4 regions of the Pseudomonas sp. LABIM340 genome follow, and region 3 is predicted to be linked to each of the others. Evidence: riboswitches for the same ligand, from Rfam matches in the RefSeq annotation. Region 3 holds a riboswitch; each other region holds the start of a gene.
What was found. Region 3 has a riboswitch for cobalamin ahead of ABKS89_RS06890 (TonB-dependent receptor domain-containing protein). Riboswitches for the same ligand answer to the same signal wherever they lie in the genome.
Positions count from the first base shown of each region.

Region 1: another riboswitch for cobalamin. It lies ahead of ABKS89_RS03490 (CbtB domain-containing protein); the one in region 3 lies ahead of ABKS89_RS06890 (TonB-dependent receptor domain-containing protein).
Region 2: another riboswitch for cobalamin. It lies ahead of ABKS89_RS04150 (TonB-dependent receptor domain-containing protein); the one in region 3 lies ahead of ABKS89_RS06890 (TonB-dependent receptor domain-containing protein).
Region 4: another riboswitch for cobalamin. It lies ahead of cobO (cob(I)yrinic acid a,c-diamide adenosyltransferase); the one in region 3 lies ahead of ABKS89_RS06890 (TonB-dependent receptor domain-containing protein).

Region 1 covers NZ_CM200227.1:712,621-716,269, forward strand. Annotated here, with positions in the region: gene cobW (cobalamin biosynthesis protein CobW) at 1-719, opposite strand, end outside; cobalamin riboswitch at 815-1,009, opposite strand; cobalamin riboswitch at 1,070-1,288, shown strand; gene ABKS89_RS03490 (CbtB domain-containing protein) at 1,391-1,579, shown strand; gene ABKS89_RS03495 (CbtA family protein) at 1,744-2,454, shown strand; gene ABKS89_RS03500 (cobalamin biosynthesis protein) at 2,531-2,947, shown strand; gene cobM (precorrin-4 C(11)-methyltransferase) at 2,944-3,649, shown strand, end outside.
Region 2 covers NZ_CM200227.1:841,314-844,962, forward strand. Annotated here, with positions in the region: gene ABKS89_RS04150 (TonB-dependent receptor domain-containing protein) at 219-2,075, opposite strand; cobalamin riboswitch at 2,182-2,356, opposite strand; gene dxs (1-deoxy-D-xylulose-5-phosphate synthase) at 2,398-3,649, opposite strand, start outside.
Region 3 covers NZ_CM200227.1:1,452,496-1,456,144, forward strand. Annotated here, with positions in the region: gene ABKS89_RS06870 (GlxA family transcriptional regulator) at 1-265, shown strand, start outside; gene ABKS89_RS06875 (DUF3303 domain-containing protein) at 255-560, opposite strand; gene ABKS89_RS06880 (cupin domain-containing protein) at 752-1,120, opposite strand; gene ABKS89_RS06885 (VOC family protein) at 1,299-1,727, shown strand; cobalamin riboswitch at 1,801-2,007, shown strand; gene ABKS89_RS06890 (TonB-dependent receptor domain-containing protein) at 2,102-3,649, shown strand, end outside.
Region 4 covers NZ_CM200227.1:5,026,927-5,030,575, reverse strand. Annotated here, with positions in the region: gene ABKS89_RS23125 (ABC transporter permease) at 1-1,090, opposite strand, end outside; cobalamin riboswitch at 1,221-1,442, shown strand; gene cobO (cob(I)yrinic acid a,c-diamide adenosyltransferase) at 1,713-2,324, shown strand; gene ABKS89_RS23115 (cobyrinic acid a,c-diamide synthase CobB) at 2,353-3,645, shown strand; gene bluB (5,6-dimethylbenzimidazole synthase) at 3,642-3,649, shown strand, end outside.

The sequences.
Region 1 (3,649 bases), 740 kb from region 3:
CTGTCGATGTGCAGCTCGGCCTCGGCGTTCAGCCCCAGCAGCACCGAGAGCGGCAGCTGGCCGGAGTTGGCTTCGACGATCTTCACCGCCGGCGGCAGCTCCTCGGCGACTTCAGCGCGCACGCGGGCCAGGGCTTCGGCGTCCAGCAGGTCGGCCTTGTTCAGCACCACCAGGTCGGCGCTGGCCAGCTGGTCTTCGAAGAGTTCGTGCAGCGGCGATTCGTGGTCCAGGTTCGGGTCCTGCTTGCGCTGCTCGTCCACCTGCTCGGGGTGGGCGGCGAAGGTGCCGGCGGCCACGGCCGGGCTGTCGACCACGGTGATCACCGCGTCAACGGTGCAGGCGTTGCGGATTTCCGGCCACTGGAAGGCCTGCACCAGCGGCTTGGGCAGGGCGAGACCCGAGGTCTCGATGAGGATCTGGTCGAGGTCGCCACGGCGCGCTACCAGTTCACGCATCACCGGGAAGAATTCTTCCTGCACGGTGCAGCACAGGCAGCCGTTGGCCAGTTCGAAGACGCGGCCGACCGCTTCTTCTTCACTGCAACCGATGGAGCACTGCTTGAGGATTTCGCCGTCGATGCCCAGCTCGCCGAATTCGTTGACGATCACCGCGATACGGCGGCCTTCGGCGTTATCGAGCATGTGGCGGAGCAGGGTGGTCTTACCGGCACCGAGGAAGCCGGTGACGATGGTGACGGGGAGTTTGGCCAGGGTTTTCATGCGCGCCTCGCAAGCGAAATTGGGAGGGCGGATGAAGGGCGCGCGCGCGGGTTCGCCGCGCAACGAAGGTCGCCACCGGATCACCCCGCCCGGTTGTCTTGATGCTGCTCGAGGCAGGTCTCCTGGCTCACAGCCTTTTGTTGTCTCCTCGCCTTCCCGCCCGAATCGGCAGTGGCGTGTGAAGAGACAGGCTGTTCACAGTTGCGGGGGCAGCCGTGGCGCATCCGAAGATTTCCACGTTCCCTCTTAGCTCCGGCCAGTGCCGGAGAACCTCGAAGGGAGGAAGGCTACGCAGCGCGGCCGGGCCGGTCAATCGCCGGGGATCGGTTGACGCCTGCAGGCGAGCGTGGTCTGCTTGCGCGGTTTCAGGTGTCTCGCGCCGACGCGCGCGAGGTGAAACGGGAAGCCGGTGCGTCCGCAAGGACCAGTCCGGCGCTGCCCCCGCAACGGTAAGCGCATCGAGGGTCGTCAGTAGCCACTGTGCCAAGGCATGGGAAGGCTGACCCATCCGGCGAGAGTCTCTCGCTGGCGTCGCAAGCCCGGAGACCGGCCTGGAATCCTTCGTTTTGGCAACCCGCGGTGGGCGGGCGCAGGCCGTGGCGCGACCGATCCGGCGCGTTCGAATGCGTTCAACCTCTGCGTTCTCACTCTAGATTTCAGAGGGAACGTTCATGTCCAGCAGCATCCTGACGCAACAGGCGTCGAGCACTTCCATCCCCCTTTCCAAGCGCATCAGCCTGGCCGTCGGCGCCAGCCTGCTCGGTGCGCTGCTGGTGTATTTCGCCGGCTTCTCGCACATCGACGCGGTACATAACGCCGCCCACGATACTCGCCACAGCGCAGGCTTCCCCTGCCACTGATGCGGTTCTGAGTTCAATCGGCTGCGCGTCGGCCAGGCTGCGTTGGAGAATCGCCGTGGACTGCTCATGGACAACAGTCCACTCCGCGTCCCCGGCGATCCTCCGCCTTGCCTGGCTCTAGCTCGCTCGATTCGATGGCTCGGAGAAGGAAAAGGAAAAAACTCATGATCAAACGTATCGCCCAGACCGCCGGTTTCGCCGGTCTGATCGCCGCGCTGGTGCTGACCGTAGTCCAGCTGCTGTGGGTATCCCCGCTGATCCTCAAGGCGGAAACCTATGAGAAATCCGATCCGGCCGCCGCGCTGGTCGAGGAGCACGCCCACGAGCATGCCGACGGTGCTGCTGCGGGCCACCACCATGACGCGGAGGCCTGGGAGCCGGAAGACGGCTGGCAGCGCATCCTCTCCACCACCGGCGGCAACCTGGTGGTCGCGGTGGGCTTCGCCCTGATGCTGGCCGGCCTGTTCACCCTGCGCGCGCCGGGTAAAACTTCCGAAGGCTTGCTCTGGGGGCTGGCCGGTTTCGCCGTGTTCACCCTCGCGCCGTCCCTCGGCCTGCCGCCGGAAGTTCCCGGCACCGCCGCCGCCGACCTGACTCTGCGGCAGACCTGGTGGATCGGCACCGCCGCCGCCACCGCCGCCGGCCTCGCGCTGCTGGTGTTCGGCCGTCACTGGGCGCTGCGCATTGTCGGTCTCGCCCTGCTGGTGGTGCCGCACGTGGTCGGCGCGCCGCAGCCGGAAGTGCATTCCAGCCTCGCGCCGGAAAGCGTCGCCCACGAGTTCATCGTCGCCTCGCTGGTCACCAACGCCGTGTTCTGGGCTGCCCTGGGCCTGGTCGCCGCCTGGATGTTCCGCCGCTTCGCGCCGTCGACCTGATTCGCCGCTATGCTCGACCCCGCAGCCGGCCTGGCCGTCTGCGGGGTTTTTATTTTGATCTGCAAGGAGAGCGACCATGACACTGGTTGCCGGCCTCGGTTGCCGCCGGGGTTGCCCGCTCGATGAACTGCGCGCCCTGCTGCGCGATATGCTGGCCGAGGCCGGGCTGGAGGAGTCGAACCTCACCGCCCTGGCCAGCGCCACGCTGAAGGCCGACGAGGAGGGACTGACAGCCCTGGCCGCCGCCCTCGATCTGCCGCTGGCGCTGTTCACGCCGCAAGAGTTGGCGGCCTGCGAAAAGCGCCTGGGCGACCCTTCCGAAACCGTGCGCACGGCCACCGGCAGCGCCAGCGTGGCCGAGGCGGCGGCATTGCTGCAGGCCGAGGCGCAAGGCGGTGCTGCGGCACGCCTGCTGGTAGGCAAGCGCCGCAGCGAGCAGGCCACCTGTGCGCTGGCCTTCATCCCCATCGAACCCGCACAGGAGCCGTCATGACGGTCTACTTCATCGGCGCCGGCCCCGGCGATCCCGAGCTCATCACGGTCAAGGGCCAGCGGCTGATCCGCACCTGCCCGGTGATCCTCTATGCCGGCTCACTGGTGCCGCCGGCCGTGCTGGAAGGGCACCGCGCCGAGCGCGTGGTGAACACCGCCGAGCTGAACCTGGAAGAGATCGTCGCGCTGCTGGCGCAGGCCCAAGCCGAGGGCAAGGACGTCGCGCGAGTGCACTCCGGCGATCCCTCGCTGTACGGCGCCATCGGTGAGCAGATCCGCCACCTGCGCGAACTGGGCATCGCCTACGAGATCGTCCCTGGCGTCACCGCGACTTCCGCCTGCGCGGCGATTCTCGGCTGCGAGCTGACCCTGCCGGATATCTCCCAGACGCTGATTCTCACCCGCTACGCGAGCAGGACGCGGATGCCCGAAGGCGAGTCGCTGGCGGAACTGGCGCAGCACCGAGCGACCCTGGCCATTCACCTGGGCGTCGGCCAGTTGGCGAACATCGTCGCCGAGCTGCTGCCGCACTACGGCGCGGACTGCCCCATCGCGGTGATCCACCGCGCCAGCTGGCCGGACCAGGACCAGGTCACCGGCACCCTCGGCGACATCCTGCCAAAGGCAGAGGCCAAGGGCTTCCGGCGCACCGCGCTGATTCTGGTGGGCAAGGTGCTCGGGGCGGAGGGGTTTGCCGATTCGT
Region 2 (3,649 bases), 610 kb from region 3:
GCGGATAACCTGTTCCAGGTTATGCGCCCTACGAAACTGTCTTCTTTCCGGCAAGTCTGTGCCGACGTTTCCCCCTCACCCCAGCCCTGGCTGCGCGCCCCGCTCCTGGGGGAGAGGGAGCAGATTGTGCCGGCTGACGCTGTAGTTTCATCCTGCGCCGAACGGTCCCCTCTCCCTTCGGGAGAGGGTTAGGGTGAGGGGCCGTCAGGCCGCTTCTCTTAAAGCTCCGGCGTCCAGGTCACCGCCAGCAGCGCGGTGCGGCCAGGTTCCTGGTAGGGGCGTGCTTCGCCCATGAAGTCCATCGGGCTGGTCGGGCGCAGGTAGTCGCCCAGGGTGTAGTCGCGGTCCAGGGCGTTATCCAGCTTCAGGTCGAAGCGAATCTCGTCGCTGGCCAGCCAGCTGGTGCGCAGGTCGAGCACGCCGTAGCCGGACAGCTCGCGGGTGTTGGCCGCATCGTCGTAGCGCTGGCTGACCGCACGCCAGGTGCCGCCGACGCCGAAGGCGCCGAACTGGCGATCCAGGTCCAGGCTCAGGGTGCGCCGCGCGCGGTACGGCAGGGTGTGGCCGGTGTCGCGGTCGCGCGGGTCGATCAGGCTCAGGCCGAGCGCGGCCTGCCAGCCGAGCACGTCGCGGGCGACGCTGGCCTCGAAGCCATTGATGCGCGCCTTGTTGATGTTCTCGGGCTGGTTGCTGGTGCTGTCCCAGGCGATCAGGTCGTCGATCTCGGTGCGGTACAGCGAGGCTTCCAGGTGCGTTCCTTCGATGTCCCCGCGCCATTGCAGCTCGTAGGTCTTCGAGGTCTCGGCCTTCAGGTCCGGGTTGCTCGCGCCGGGGTAGTAGAGGTCGCTGAAGGTCGGCGCGCGAAAGCCTTCGCCGTAACTGGCGATCCAGGTCTGGTTGTCGCCCACCGGCAGGCTGAAGGCGGCGTTCCAGCTGTTCTGGCTGCCGTAGGCCTGGTTGTTGTCGTGGCGGATACCCAGCTCGGTGCCGAAGCTGTCGCCCTTGAAGCTGTGCTGGGCGAAGAAGGCGCGGTTGCTGCGCTGGTCGTCGGCGAAGGCGGTGGTGCCGTCGACCTTGTCTTCGTACCAGTCGGTGCCCAGGGCGAGCTGGTTGGCGTCGTCCAGTTGCAGGCGGTTGATCCAGCTCGCCGAGTGGCGGGTGGTTTCCAGCGTGCCGTTGTTCCAGCTGTCGGCGGCACCCACGGCCTTGTTGCGGTCGAAGCTGCGGCCCAGCTCCAGGCGGCTGTTCCACATCTTGGTGATCTGGCCGTCGAGGTAGGCGCTGTAACTGCTGACGCGGAATTCGTCGCGGGGCGAGCCCGGCTCGAAGTTGTAGGCGTCGTCGTATTCGTTCTTGCCGCGCTGGTCGTTGAGGTTCAGGCCGGCCTTCCAGTCCTCGCTGAAGCGATGGTCCAGGTTCAGGTGTACGGCCTTGTTGCGCTGGGCATCGTGGTCGTTGTCGGCACCGACGTTGTCGCTGGTGCGGTCCCAGCCCTGGCTCTCGTCGAGGCTGCCGCCGAGGTTGTAGCGGGTCTGCTCATTGCCGCCGGACAGGCTCAGGCTGCGCTCGAAGGTGCCGTGGCTGCCGGCGGCCAGGCGTACTTCGGGGTGCAGGCCGGCTTCGCCGCGACGGGTGAAGATCTGGATGACCCCACCGATGGCGTCGGCGCCGTACAGCGCGGAACGTGGGCCGCGGGTCACTTCGACGCGCTCGATGCTGTCGATGCTCAGGTAGTCCAGGCGGGCGATTCCGCTGCTGGCCGAGGCGACGCGCTGGCCGTCCACCAGGACCAGGGTCTGCGCGGTGCTGGTGCCGCGCACGGAGTACGAGACCACGCCGCCGGAGCTGCCCATCTGCACGCCGGGCACGCGGGCGAGCAGGGCGGGCACGCTGCGAACTTGCAGCCGCTCGATGTCGGCACGGGTGAATACGCTGTTGGCCGAAGTGGCTTCGGCACGCGGCTGGGCCTGGCGTGCGGAGGTGATCACCTGGTCGGAGAGCCGGTAGATGTCGTCGGCGGCGAAGGCCAGGCCGGGCAACAGGCTGGTGGCCAGGGCGAGTCGGGTCAGTTTCATGGAACGTCCTCAAAAGCGGTCGGATGACTTTCGAGGAGGGCGTGGCAAGGGCGGCAGGCCGCACTTGACGGTGCGGCCCTCCGCAACACCTGTCGGGGCGTGTCGAGGGCGGTCTCCGGGCTGCCGACGTCACATCGCCGCCTTCCCGCATTCAGCAGTGGCGGATGGCGATGCTGCGCTCCTTAAGGGGCGCGTCGGTTACCGTTGCGGGGGCAGCGCAGGTCTTTCACCTGCTTCCCGTTACCTCGAACGAAAACGGGCGCACCTTAGTCGGTGCGCCCGTCACTGGCAATACTCCCGGGGAGGGATGCGCCGATCGGTCTCAGCGGTTGCCGAGGGCATCCAGGCGCGCCTTCACCGAGGCTTCGATGCCGGCGGCGTCTAGCCCGCACTCCGCGAGCATCTGCGCGGGTTTGGCGTGCTCGACGTAGTAGTCCGGCAGGCCCAGGTGCAGGATCGGCTGCTGCAGGTTCTCGCGGGCGAGGAATTCGCTGACGGCGGCGCCGGCGCCACCCATCACCGAGTTCTCCTCGATGGTCACCAGCAACTCGTGGCTGGCGGCCAGTTGGCGCACCAGCTCTTCGTCCAGCGGCTTGACGAAGCGCATGTCGGCAACGGTGGCATCGAACTGCTCGGCCACTTTCAGCGCTTCGGCCAGCTGCACGCCGAACACCAGGAAGGCGACCTTGCCGGCCTTGCCTTCGCGGCGCAGCACGCCCTTGCCGATCTCGACCGGTTCCAGCGCCGCCTCGATGGGGGCGTTGGGGCCGGTGCCGCGCGGGTAGCGCACCGCCGCCGGGCCTTCGAAATGATGGCCGGTGGTGAGCAGCTTGCGCAGTTCGTTCTCGTCGCTGGGGGTCATCACCAGCATGCCGGGAATGCAGCGCAGGTAGGAGAGGTCGAAGCTGCCGGCGTGGGTCGGGCCGTCTTCGCCCACCAGACCGGCGCGGTCGATGGCGAACAGTACGTCGAGGTTCTGCACCGCGACGTCGTGGACCAGCTGGTCGTAGCCGCGCTGCAGGAAGGTGGAGTAGATCGCCACCACCGGCTTGGCGCCATCGCAGGCCATGCCGGCCGCGAGGGTCACGGCGTGCTGCTCGGCGATGGCGACGTCGAAGTAGCGGTCCGGGAATCGGTCGGCGAAGGCGACCAGGTCGGAGCCTTCCTTCATTGCCGGGGTGATGCCGACCAGGCGCGGGTCCTGGGCAGCCATGTCGCACAGCCACTGGCCGAATACGCTGGAGTACTTCGGCCCGCCGGCCTTCTTCGGCACGGCGTGGGCGGGGGCGCCCTCGGGCTCCAGCTTGGTGATGGCGTGGTAGCCGATCGGGTCGATCTCGGCCGGGCCGAAGCCCTTGCCCTTCTTGGTCACCACGTGGAGGAACTGCGGGCCCTTGAGGTCACGCATGTTGCGCAGGGTGGCGATCAAGGTTGGCAGGTCGTGGCCGTCGATGGGGCCGATGTAGTTCCAGCCCAGCTCCTCGAAGAGCGTGCCGGGGACCAGCATGCCCTTGGCGTATTCCTCGGTGCGGCGGGCGATCTCCCAGGCGCCGGGCAGGCGCGAGAGCACCTTC
Region 3 (3,649 bases):
CGGGCTGGAGGAGCGCACCTTCCTGCGCCGCTTCCGCGCCGCCACGGGGCTCAAGCCCACCGAGTACTGCCAGCACCTGCGGGTGGGCAAGGCGCGCGAGCTGCTGGAGTTCACCAACGGCACGGTGGACCACATCGCCTATACGGTCGGCTACCTCGATCCGGGCTCGTTCCGCAGCACTTTCCGCAAGATCACCGGGATGGCGCCGAGCGACTACCGCAAGCGCTTCGGCGCCAAGCCAGCCGAGGTTGCGCTCAGGGACTGACCGATGGCGTGTCCGCCGCCTGCTGCAGCATCTGCGCGAGCAGCGGTGCATATTCCGCGTCGGTCATGGCCGGGTGTACCTGCAGGTGCATCAGGTCGGTCCACTGCAGCATCCAGCGCTGCACATCGAGCGGGTTCTCGGCCTCCGCCAGGCCGAAGCCAAGCATGTGACCCATGGCGTGCCAGCGGCCGACCAGCTTCACGCCGGGCGGCGGCAGGCCGCCGGTCTTGAGGAAACGCTGGATGATCCTGTCGCGGTTTTCGATGGGGATGGTCCAGTTCACCAGATAAAGCATGTCGCACCTCCGGCCCGGCTCCGGGCTTTGATGGGCGCGGACCCGTACCGGCAACGCCGCCGGCGCCGCGCCTGTGTATCCCAGGCGTGACAGCCTCCGGCTGGGAGCGGCGTTCTTCCGACAGGCATAGCAGCAGCCAGCGAAGCGGGAGCGGCCGCTGATCGGCGGTCACCAGGGCAGGTGATCGACGGTCACACCCAGCGATCATTTTCCGCCGTCCGCTCGCCGCCCTGGTCGCCGGTGTTCAGCACGCCGCGTGGCTCGATCAGCATCAGCTGCACTTCGTGCTCGGCATAGGGTTTGTGCTCCACCCCACGGGGCACCACGTAAAGCTCGCCGGCGCGCAGGGTCAGCGGGCCGTCGCGGAAGTCGATGCGCAGCTCGCCGTCCAGCACGATGAAGGTCTCGTCGGTGTCGGCGTGGCTGTGCCAGACGAAATCGCCCTGCAGCTTCACCACCTTGAGCTGGTAGTCGTTCATCTCGGCGATCACCCGTGGTTGCCAGGTTTCGCTGATGCGGTCGAGCTTGTCCCGCAGGTTGATCGGTTGGCGTTGGGTCACGGTGGTTTTCTCCTTGGGATCGGTCTGCCCAAACTACTGCCGGCGCCGGGAGCGGTCTTGCAGGAACTTGCGCTTCGCTGTCGCTCCCCGTGCCGCTGCTGGTCGCCGTGTAGCGCTGAGCAGCGAAAAGCGGGCGACTATGCTCAGAACATCGCGCCTGTTCCCGCCGGAGACCGCCATGTCCACGCCAGCTCCCATCGCTCGCCCCAGCGTCATTCCCTGCCTGCGCTACCGCGATGCGCCCCAGGCCATCGACTGGCTGTGCGCCACCTTCGGTTTCCAGCGGCAGTTGGTAGTCGCCGATGACCACGGCGGTATCGCCCACGCGCAGCTGGCGCTGGCCGACGGCAGTGGGTTGGTGATGCTCGGGTCGTTGCACGACAACGAGTACGGCCGGCTGATGCGCCAGCCCGACGAGATCGGCGGCTGCACCCAGAGCATCTACGTGGTGGTGAAGGATGCCGAGGTGCTGTACCGCGCGGCAGTGGACGGCGGCGCGCAGATCGTCATCGACATCAAGGACGAGGATTACGGCGGCCAGGGTTTCACCTGCCGCGATCCGGAAGGGCACATCTGGAGTTTCGGCACCTACGATCCCTGGCACTGATTTCGCACGTCCCGTCCGCCTTCGCAACATCCTGCCCAACCCCCGCGCTTGACGCTTTCGTCCGCCGAGTGTTCAGATTCGCCCCGTTTCAGGTGCCCCCCGCCGCCGTGCGTGGGGTGAAACGGGAAGCCGGTGCGTCGCCCTCGTGCGATCAGTCCGGCGCTGCCCCCGCAACGGTAAGCGAGCGGAACATCCATTAGGCCACTGTGCTCAGGCATGGGAAGGCGGATGTTTCATGACCCTCGCAAGCCCGGAGACCGGCCTGGAACCTGTTTGGCAAACCCGCGGTGGGCGGGCGTGAGCCGGTTCCCGGGGCGCGCTCGTTCCGGGTCTCGCTGCGCCGCCTGCGAAATCCCGATTTCGAGGCGATCACCTTGCAACATACTTCGTTCCTGAACCGGCGCGCCCTGCGCTGGACTCCCGTTCTCTCCCTGTGTGCCCTCAGCTCGCAGCTCGCTGCGGCGCCGCTCGACCTGGCCGATGAGATCGTCAGCGGCCCTTCCGTGGAGTCCACCACCGTGGCCGACATGGCCCGCTACGGCAGCAAGCTGGAGGTCATCGACCGCCAGCAGATCGAACGCGCCGGCCCCAGCGCCGACATCACCCGTGTGCTGCAGATGTATGTGCCCGGCCTGTTCGTCGCGCCGAAGAACGGCCCGTTCGACTACGGCACCTACTCGCTGCTCGGCGGACGCAACGACGATACGCTGATCCTGCTGGACGGTGTGCGCCTGAATAACCGCCTCTACGGCGGCATCTACATCGACACCCTGCCGACCACCGCAGTGGAGCGCATCGAAGTGCTCAAGGGCGGCCAGGGCCTGCTGTTCGGCACCCAGGCGGTGTCCGGGGTGATCAACATCGTCACCCGCAGCGCGCGCAGTCGCGAAGCTTCCGGCGAGGTGAACCTCGGCCTGGATACCTTCAAGGGTCGCAGCGGCGATGCCCGCGCCGAGAAGATCGTGCAGAACGGCCTGGGCGACCTCGGCCTGATGGCCTACGTCAGCCACAACCGCTCCGACGGCTACCAGCCTTACCGCGACCGCGACATGACCGACACGGTGAGCGACAAGCGTCGCTCCTACGACGTCAATGTGTTCGGCGCCAAGGCCATCCAGGCCATCGGCGATGCCTCGCGGCTGGAGCTGTTCTACCAGTACGCCGACGCCGAGCTGGACTTCGCCCGGCCGACTTCCAACCACCACACCAGCAACAACCGCGTGCAGCAGATCGCCACGGCGACCTTCCAGCAGAGCGTCGGCGATGACTTCAGCTGGTTCGCCAAGACCCACATCAACGACTGGGATACCCGCTACGACCGCGTCTACAACCTGCAGGGCGGCGGCACCCAGGTGCTCAACCACAACGACTACTGGGGCTTCACCGACTGGGGCGCGCAGCTCGAAGGCAAGGCGAAGCTGGCGGGTGGCCACGAGCTGGTCTTCGGCAACGACAACCAGTGGTACAAGGGCCAGGACGATGTGCTGATCATCGACAACGACAAGGCTGAATCCCACGCGCTCTACGCCCAGCTGCGGCCGAACATCGAGGCGCTGCCCGACTGGCACCCGAGCCTGGGTGTGCGCCGCGAGGAAATCTCCGGCGGCGAGGGCGCCACCGTGTGGATGCTCACTTCGCTCTACGACCTCACGCAGCAGCTCAAGCTGCGTGGCCAGTTCGGCACCGCCTTCAAGCTGCCCACTGCCGAGCAACTGTTCGTCAACGAACCGGGCGACGAAGTGGGCAACCGCGACCTCAAGCCCGAGCGCAGCCGCAACGCCGAGCTGGGCCTGGACTACACCGGCGAGCTGTTCGAGCAGCCGTGGAGCGGCAGCGTCACGCTGTTCCGCCGCGAGATCACCGATCTCATCACCCTCGCGGGCGACCAGTGGGTGAACGGCAATGGCGAGATCACCGTGCGC
Region 4 (3,649 bases), 3.1 Mb from region 3:
CGAAGATCGACTGGACCACGCTGGAGGTCGTGTGCTCGCCCACCGACTGTGCGCTGCCGCTGACACGGAAGCCTTCCAGGCAGCCGATCACGGCGATGATGAAGGCGAACACCGGGGCTTTGACGATGCCCACCAGGAAGTGCTGCACAGCGATGTCGTTCTGCAGCATGTAGAGGAACATGCGCGGCGAGATATCCAGGGCCAGGGCACAGACCACGCCGCCGCCGAAGATGCCGGAGATCATCGCCAGGAAGGTCAGCATCGGCAGGGTCAGCAGCAGGGCCAGGACGCGCGGCAACACCAGCAGTTCCACCGGGTCGAGGCCCAGGGCCTGGATGGCGTCGATTTCCTGGTTGGCCTTCATCGAGCCGATTTGCGCGGTGAAGGCGCTGGCGGTGCGGCCGGCAAGCAGGATCGCGGTGAGCAGCACGCCGAATTCGCGCAGGAAGGAGAAGCCCACCAGGTCGACGGTGTAGATCTGTGCGCCGAATTTCTGCAGCACGGTGGCGCCCAGGAAGGCCACCACCGCACCGACCATGAAGGTCAGCAGGGCGACGATGGGCACGGCGTCCAGCCCGGTTTCTTCCATGTGCGCGGCCAGCGAGGTGAGCCGCCAGCGCCGCGGGCGGAACAGATTGCGCAGCAGTGTCTGCAGGGTCAGGCCGATGAAGCCGAGCAGGCCCACCAGATGTTCGCGGAAGGTCAGGGTGGCGATGCCGATGCGCTCCAGCACATCGACCAGCGCGTTGCCCGGCTCCGGCGATTTTTCGTCCAGGCGGCACTGAGTGATGGCGCTGCCAACGGCGCGCAGCAGTGCCTGGCGTTCGGCGGGGAGATTGCGGGCGATCTGTTCCAGCTGGCTCATGCGCGCGCCGCCGATGATCTCGGCGAGCAGCGCGGCACCGGCGGTGTCCAGCGCGCCGAGGCCGGCAAAATCCAGCGCGGCGGGGGACTCGGCTTGGCGCTGGGCGGCTACCTGGGCCTCCAGCGCGGAGAAATGCGCGAGCGTCCAGTCGCCGCTGACGTACATCAGCGGTGGGCTGGCGGAGGTGTCGAGCTGAAGCTGGCCGGGCTGGGCGGTCATCGTCATGGTTCGCATTCTAGCGGAGTTACACAGTGCCATGATTGGACAGGTGTGTCGCATTGTAGAGCGGCTGCCTGGTGCTGGGACAAGCCCGGCGACATCCTGTTCAATTGACGCCCCAGGCCGCCAGCCACTAAGCTGCGCGCCTGCTTCAGGTGCTCTCGGCGCAAGCCGCGAGTGAAACAGGGAAGCCGGTGAAATCGATGCGCAATCGACCATTCCGGCGCTGCCCCCGCAACGGTAAGCGAGCTTCGAACCGCAGACAGCCACTGTGCCACGGCATGGGAAGGCGCGGTTCATCGACAGCCTCACGGCGTCACTCGCAAGCCCGGAGACCGGCCTGCTGCATCGCATGGCATCGCGGGAGGCGCTGCCGACGTCGGCGCTGCGCGCCGCGCGTTGCCGTCCTCCGCCTGCCCCGACTGGTCAGTGCCGCGCGGGTGAGAGCGGCGGAGAATCCTTCAGGTGAAATCCCTATTCCCCAGGTCGACAGCCTTTGCGCTGGGCGGCCTCTATCGTCTGGCGCCGACGCGCGCCGGCGGTTCGTCTCTGCCCATTCCATTCCTCGTTCGCTGCCACCCGGCCGGCAGCCTGACGCCTGTGCAATCCCTTTCAGGAGCAATTTCCCATGACTGAATCCCCGGAAAAGGACGAGCGCCATCGCTCGCGCATGCAGCGCAAGAAGGCGGTGGTCGACGAGAAGATCGCCCAGGCCCAGGGTGAGCGCGGCGTGTTCCTGGTCAACAGCGGCAACGGCAAAGGCAAGAGCAGCTCGGCCTTCGGCATGGTCGCCCGCGCGCTTGGCCATGGCATGAAGGTAGGCGTGGTGCAGTTCATCAAGGGCGCCGCGACCACGGGCGAAGAGGCGTTCTTCCGCCGCTTCCCCGAAGAGGTCAGCTTCCACGTGATGGGCGAAGGCTTCACCTGGGAAACCCAGGACCGCCAGCGCGACATCGCCAAGGCGCAGTTTGCCTGGGACGTGGCGCGCCAGCTGCTGGCCGACCCCGAGGTCGGCCTGGTGGTGCTGGACGAGGTGAACATCGCCCTCAAGCACGGCTACCTGGAGCTGGACACCGTGCTGGCCGACATCGCCGCGCGTCCACCCATGCAGCATGTGGTCGCCACCGGCCGCGGCGCGCAGCCGGCGATGCTCGAGGCCGCCGACACCGTGACCGAGATGGGCCTGGTGAAACATGCCTTCAAGGCCGGCATCAAGGCGCAGAAAGGGGTGGAGTTCTAATGCATCCCGTTGTGGCGGAGCGCGTCGTATGACCTCGCGCCAATGCCCCGCACTGCTGATTGCCGCCCCGGCTTCCGGGCAGGGCAAGACCACCGTGACCGCCGCCCTGGCGCGCCTGCACACGCGCCTTGGGCGCAAGGTGCGGGTATTCAAGTGCGGCCCGGATTTCCTCGACCCGATGATCCTTGCCCGCGCCAGTGACGCGCCGGTCTACCAGGTGGACCTGTGGATGGTTGGCGAGGAAGAGAGTCGCCGCCTGCTCTGGGAGGCGGCCGGCGAGGCCGATCTGATCCTTATCGAAGGTGTGATGGGTCTGTTCGACGGCTCGCCGTCTGCGGCCGACCTGGCGCGGCGCTTCAATGTGCCGGTGATGGCGGTGATCAACGGCCAGTCCATGGCGCAGACCTTCGGCGCCATGGCCGTTGGCATGGCAACCTACCAGAGCGACCTGCCGTTCTCCGGCGTGCTCGCCAACCGTATCGGCAGCCAGCGTCACCGCGACCTGGTGCGCGACAGCCTGCCGGAGTGGATTCGCTGGTATGGCGCGCTGCCGCGCGATACCGAAGTGGAGCTGCCCAGCCGACACCTCGGCCTGGTGCAGGCCGACGAGCTGGCTGACCTCGACGCCCGCCTGGACGCCGCCGCCGATGCCCTGGCGGCCAGCGCCAGTACCGAGCTGCCCCTGCCGGTGAGCTTTGCCGCACCCGAGCCGCGCCGCGAGTTCTCCCGCCTCGATGGCGTGCGCATCGGCGTGGCGCGGGACAACGCCTTCGCCTTCCTCTATCAGGCCAACCTCGACCTGCTGCGCGCGCTGGGCGCCGAACTGGTGTTCTTCTCGCCGCTGCGGGACCAGGCGCTGCCGGAAGTGGACAGCCTCTATCTGCCCGGCGGCTACCCGGAATTGCACCTGCAGGCGCTGGCCGGGAACCGCGCCATGGCCCAGGCCATCCACGCGCACCACGAGATGGGCAAGCCGATCCTCGCCGAGTGTGGCGGCATGCTCTATCTGCTCGACGCACTGACCGACGTGGCTGGCGAGCGCGCGCCACTGCTTGGCCTGCTGCCGGGCGAGGCGCGCATGCAGAAGCGCCTTGCCGCGCTGGCGCTGCAGGCGGTGACGCTGCCCGAAGGCACCCTGCGCGGGCACACCTTCCACCACTCGTTGCTGGACGGCAGCGAAGAGCCGCTGGCCCGAGGCGTCTGCCCCAACGACAAACCGGTGGCCGAAGCGGTGTTCCGCCGTGGCCGGCTCACCGCCTCCTACATCCACTTCTACCTGCCGTCCGACCCGGACGCCGCAGCAGCGCTGCTGAGACCATGACCGA